One region of the Pseudogracilibacillus sp. SO10305 genome, then DNA from elsewhere that is predicted to be linked to it. Evidence: riboswitches for the same ligand, from Rfam matches in the RefSeq annotation. Region 1 holds a riboswitch; the other holds the start of a gene.

The links. A riboswitch is a leader RNA that binds a small molecule or an ion and turns the genes downstream of it on or off. The one in region 1 is predicted to bind thiamine pyrophosphate.
Region 2: linked by a shared signal. The riboswitch ahead of SPD45_RS03045 (ECF transporter S component) and the one ahead of thiD (bifunctional hydroxymethylpyrimidine kinase/phosphomethylpyrimidine kinase) in region 1 are both predicted to bind thiamine pyrophosphate.

Annotation. Positions count from the first base shown of each region.
Region 1 is NZ_JAXHDE010000008.1:36,132-39,323, forward strand. Features, by position in the region: gene thiE (thiamine phosphate synthase) at 1-139, opposite strand, end outside; gene thiM (hydroxyethylthiazole kinase) at 152-904, opposite strand; gene thiD (bifunctional hydroxymethylpyrimidine kinase/phosphomethylpyrimidine kinase) at 901-1,707, opposite strand; TPP riboswitch at 1,820-1,934, opposite strand; gene SPD45_RS08000 (YpjP family protein) at 2,153-2,728, shown strand; gene SPD45_RS08005 (TetR family transcriptional regulator) at 2,910-3,192, shown strand, end outside.
Region 2 is NZ_JAXHDE010000002.1:85,514-88,705, reverse strand. Features, by position in the region: gene SPD45_RS03050 (CocE/NonD family hydrolase) at 1-807, opposite strand, end outside; TPP riboswitch at 1,121-1,224, shown strand; gene SPD45_RS03045 (ECF transporter S component) at 1,367-1,972, shown strand; gene SPD45_RS03040 (ABC transporter ATP-binding protein) at 1,962-3,192, shown strand, end outside.

The DNA of each region.
Region 1 (3,192 bases):
TGCCTCTTCCTTTTTCACGAAATTGATAAATGGTTATTCCACCTTGAATTGCTTCTCGCAAAGTCGCTTCTGGTGTTCTATCTTTGGGGCAATCTTGACTTCCCATAATGAAGTATTTTCGTAATACATTTTTGTTCATCTTCTTTCGCTCCTAATCGATGTGATGTAATGCATCTAAAAAGTGAACTTGAAAAGTCCCTGGACCATGGACATTTGAAGATGCAATTGCTCGCTCCGCTGCTTTTGTATAAAATTCGATTATTTGATAGGTTGCTTTAAAATGGTCTACCTCACAAGCTAAATTCGCTCCAATAATAGCACCTAATAAACAACCTGCACCAGTTATGCGTGTTAACATTTCATTACCGTGTTCATTTATATATGTTTCTTTTCCATTTGAAATAACATCTTTTTCACCTGTAATCACAGCGATTGTTTGGAAAGTTGTTGCTACTTTATTAGCGATTAATTTTGTTGTTTCTACTGGAGGATCGACAGAATCAACGCCTTTCATTGCCACTTTTTCATCAACTAATGCTGCCATTTCCCCTGCATTTCCTTTAATTACAGTGAAGTTTATTGCATTTAGAAATTTGAGGCAAGCTTGTTTTCGAAAAGAAGAGGACCCGACTGCTACAGGATCTAATACGATTGGTTTTTGATGATTATTTGCAACAGTTCCAGTAGTAAGCATTGCTTCCATATCCGAATCCATTAATGTACCAGTGTTAATTAAAATAGCATCTGCTTTTTTAGCGACTTCGCTAACTTCCATCGGGTTATCGGCCATAATAGGTGAAGCACCAATAGCGAGTAACCCGTTAGCGGTAAAGTTTTTTACGACATTATTCGTTAAACAGTGGACGAGAGGGGCCTTTTTCATGATGTTCTCATGAATGTTCATACTTGTCTCCCTCTAATTGCCCAATGTTTTGTTGGCCCACTACCAGCGCCAAGTGGAATAGATTCTTCAATGGCAGCTTGGATAAATTCTTTTCCCTTTTCCACTGCTTCATATAAAGAAAGACCTTGTGCAAGATGGGCGGTAATGGCTGCTGAATACGTACAACCAGTCCCATGTGTATCTTTTGTATCAATTCGTTTCTTTGTAAAGACATGCATGTCGTTTCCATCATATAAGAAATCTGTAGCATCGTTATCTTTACTTAAATGGCCTCCTTTTACGAGCGCGGCTTTTGCTCCATACGTATGAACAATTTTTTCGGCTGCTTTTTTCATATCGTTGAATGTCGAAATTGTCATGTTCGTTAAAAATTCAGCTTCTGGTAAGTTCGGTGTAACAACGGTCGCATAAGCTAGTAATTCATCACGTAAAAAATCACGGGCCTCTTCATTAATTAAAGGGTCTCCACTTGTAGCAACCATAACAGGATCAATCACGAGTGGAAGATTTTTTCCGTCGAGTTTTTTCTTTATTATTTTCATCATATCAATGTTCGCAATCATACCTGTTTTTACAGCATCTACAGGAACGTCTGAAAACACAGAATCTAGTTGTTGTTCAATCATATCTAAAGATATATGTTCGATTGCTTGAACACCTGTTGTGTTTTGTGCAACGACAGATGTGACAATGCTCATACCATATGTTTGTAATTCTTGAAATGTTTTTAAATCAGCTTGTATTCCTGCACCCCCTGTAGGATCTGTACCTGCAATGGTTAATGCGCATGTAATATCTTTCATTAAAATTGCTCCTTTATTTTATTTTTAGGGATGTACATGACGTTATAATACGTAAATTTTCCCATAAAAAAACCAGATTCCTCGTGAAAGAATCTGGTTCGACTGCAAAAAAAGTCATGGATTCCTACTTCCCTCCGCTAGTTCGAACTAGATCAGGTTCACGAGGGTTAGAAATATCACGTACTTCTTCTCAGCCTTCAACGAAAAAGGCACCCCTAGTAGATTTCTGACTCTAGTATAGCAGATTATGTTGTAGTTGTCATAATGAGGTTGGGGGAGAGGACATTATCATTTTATTCGCACGTATATATTTCGCTATGTTTATGAAAAGTTACTAAAGTTATATAGAATGTTAAAAATTTATTAAATATGACTAAAAATCATGTATTTTTCCTTGTGAAATGATACAGTTAAGTATATATAAAATAAAAAGCGAGATGATACGATGAAAATTTGGATGAGAAAAATTGCCGTTGCATTCGTCGCTTTCATAACGTTAGGTTTATATGTTCCGTCATTTGATGTAGATGCACATGTAGGAAAAGCAGAGAAGACGTTTGATTCGTCTAAAGCGAATATTATTGCGGAGCAAATAACTACATATGATGTTGAGGAAGAGGATGTAGCTGCCACATTAATGGAAAAAGCTATTGCACAAACGAGCGTTAAATTTGGACCGAAGATTGAAAATCAACTAGAAAATGAGTTTCAAGAAGTAATTTTACCGAAAATGGAAGAAACTTTAACATCTATCTTTACAGAAGCGGGAGAAGATAGATTACCGTTTTATGAAATTACGGAAAACCCTGCAAAAGGATATGGCGAAAGAATATTTAATGTTTATGATGTAAAAGACGAAAAGATAATTGCGAAGTTTCACGTTCGTCGAGATTTTAAACCGCAAGAAGGATACTGGTTTAATTTCCATTATCATTTAGGGAAAGATCAGTTTGAAACACATTATGAACTAGGCAATATTTATTGGGATAAAAACATGCCACCGAAATGGATGGCGCAATAAAACGAAAAACACTTTGTCATTGGTTAGAAAAATGATAAGGTGTTTTATTTTTGTCAATTTTCCGCCACATATTGGTCAAAGAAGGTCATTTTTTATTGACAGATGACACCGTGTCATCTATAATGAAATAGAGTGGAAGTGACATTGTGTCATTTTGACTTTGTACTTAGGAGGAACTTGGATGCCGAGACAGACTTTTTATAATTTACCTACAGAAAAACAGGAAGTATTAATTGAAGCGGGAGAAAAAGAATTTTCACGAGTTCCATTATTTGAAGCTTCCATTGCGAATATTGTAAAAGAGGCGGGTATTCCACGCGGTAGTTTTTATCAATATTTTCACGATAAAGAAGATTTTTATTTTTATATATTAAATCAGTATGCAGATGAAAAAAGAAAACGATTTATTCGTTTATTAGAAAAGCATGACGGGAATATATTTTATGCAGTTAGTGATTTATGTG
Region 2 (3,192 bases), on a different contig from region 1:
TTCAATCGTACTATATAAAAAGCAATCATACCAACCAGCAAGATGATACGCAGGAACTTGTATGTTCGGGTATTTCTCTAATAAGCTATATGTTTCCCAAAATGCATCATCGTCTAATTCATGTGTGATCATGTCGAGAAAATCACCTTCTAAACCGAACTCTTTTAAAATAGACCAATCTTTGATAGGTTTTGTTTCATACCATTTCTCAATTTGGTCGACTTCTTGTGCCCATTTTTGCATCATACGATAATATGTTGCTAGGTCATCCTTATATGTTCGTTTTAATAAGTCTGGCACGAATGTACCTAAAATGAGCGATTGAAACAAGCCGACTAGAAAGGCACCGTTTTGATATGTCGCACCTGATCTACTATCGTTTAATGTTTGGGCAGGAAAAATTGCCTTCAAATGTGGCGCTTTTTCTGTTGCAGCTAATAATTGTGTGTATCCATAATAAGAAAGGCCAAACATCCCGACGTTTCCATTTGAGTATGGTAAGTGAGCTGCCCATTCAATCGTATCATATCCATCTTTCGCTTCGTTCGTAAACATCGAAAATGTACCTTCAGATGCAAAACGTCCACGAACATCTTGAATGATGACGATATATCCGTGATCAACGAAACGATGTGTATCTAAATAGCGATGCGAATAAAATGGATCATGTTTTCCGTATGGGATGCGCGTAAGTAAAATCGGATATGTCCCTTCTTTTTCCGGACGATATATATCTGCATATAAGGTCGTTCCATCCCGCATCGTCGCCGGAACATTTCTTTCTACGATAATATTTTTTGTTGCCATGTTATATATTCTCCTAACCTCACATACTTGTATTCAATAGCTATTTATTGAGCAATAAATGGAACGATATCATAGTGATGACAATCGTATCGTTCCATTCAAATATTATAACATAATACAAAAAAGTTTGGGAACACCGTATAAACGAAGGAAGTCGTATAAATCCTCGTCATACAGGTAATTAGAGCTGTTTCATTTCATTTACATTTATTTGTGTCCGTTTTCTCGTATTTACGATCAGTGAAATTAAGAAGGGAGCTTGACAGTTCCTCTGGAATCCCGTACAATCATAGTTATAAAATTTCATATATTTAAAAAGCACTAGGGGAGCTATGTTGAATGGCTGAGAAAGGTAATCCTTGACCCTTGGCACCCGATCTAGATAATACTAGCGTGGGGAAGTGTGGCCGGGCATATACAGTATATGTGTTATTTTTGTATATTTATATATTCGACTGCATTTCCTAATCGGGAATGCAGTTTTTTTATTTGTGAAAAAGAAAGGAGCGATCAAAAAAGGAACGACAAAAATAATAATAATCAAGGAGTGTATGGACGTATGACGAAAAATTGGAAGTTGAAAGAAATTGTAATGTTGTCGATTATTTCGGTTGTTGCTGGGGTACTATATATGTTTTTCGTTTTGTTTGCATCTACTTTACGAAATATATTAACCCCGATCGGACTTGCGCCATTTAGTTTTGAATTTGTATTTGGATTATGGTTTATCGGATCTGTCGTTGCCATGTATATTATTCGAAAACCTGGGGCAGCTCTTTTTACAGGAATTATTTCAGCGGGGGTTGAAATTTTAGCAGGGGGTCCTGGTGGGGCGAAGATTTTGTTAATTGGGCTTGTCCAAGGAGCAGGGATTGAGACGGCATTTCTATTAACGAAATATAAAAACTATCACCTTCGCGTACTAATTTTGTCAGGAATGATAGCAGCTATATATAGTTTTATTTATCAATTATTCGCTTCTGGAAATATGGCTCTTGCTCCAACCGTGCTTATCGGCATGCTTTCCATTCGGTTAATAAGTGGGGCATTTCTAAGTGGAGTACTCGGAAAATGGATAGCAGATAAGTTAGCATTTACAGGTGTATTAGATGGTTATGCATTAGGCAAGGAGGTTAGAAAAAAACGTGAAAAAGATGCAGCATAAGCGTGTGGAAAACGAGAAATATTCAAACGAAAACAATCAACATGCAAAAAAATTGCCATTTATAACGATAGAAAATTTTTCGTTTGCTTATGAATCATTGGATGAGCCTATTTTACGAGGACTAGATGTTATCTTGCATGAAAACGAAGTGACATTGCTCATGGGTCCGAGTGGTTCTGGTAAAAGCACGTTATCCCTCTGTTTAAATGGGCTATACCCAGAAGCGGTGGAAGGAGAAACAGCTGGCACGATAATGTTTCGTGGAGCACATTTGCAAGACGCACAAGCTGGTGCTTGGAGCAAACATATCGGTGTCGTTTTTCAAGATCCTGAAGCGCAGTTTTGCATGATCCATGTTGCCGATGAGTTAGCATTTACATTAGAAAATATGGCGATCCGTGAACATGAAATGGACGAAAAAATCGATGAGATACTTTTACTAGTCGGCATGGAAAAATTTAAATATCGGAAACTACACGAATTATCTGGGGGAGAAAAACAAAAAATTGCTTTAGCTGCAGTTCTTTTATTGGAGCCGACATTGCTTATTTTAGATGAAGCAACCGTTAATTTGGATCCACATGCAACAGAATCATTCATAAAACTTATTCAACAAATTCAAGAAGAACGGCAAATGAGTGTGTTCATTATCGACCATCAAGCAGATGCATGGTTGGATATGACAGACCGTGTCTTATTATTAGGAAAAAATGGTCGCTTGCTACAAGATGCATCCCCAGAAGAAATGTTTACGACTTATAAGGAACAAGTGGAAGAAGCGGGCATTTTTATACCGAAGAAGTTCTCTAGACATTCTTTTGGAATCGATCTGCATGCTCGCAAGCTTCCGACCGCACAAAAACAAGAGCATCCTAAAGACAATGAAACCGTCATGCGCCTTGAAGATATAACATATAAACGAAAAGCGCGGACCATTTTACAACAGATTTATATGGCTATTCCGAAAGGGGCTTTCATTTCTATCCTTGGAAAAAATGGGGCCGGAAAATCGACTTTACTTGAGTTGATGGCTGGCATTATGACCCCGACAAAAGGGGAAGTCTATTTTCAACATCGTCCTTTACAAAAATGGAAAGAAATGAAACTGCGGCATAAATTAGGTTTCGTGTTTCAAAATCCGGAACATCAGTTTATAACAGATACGGTTTATGATGAACTCGTCTTTTCCATGCGGCTAAATGACGAACAACTAGAAAAAA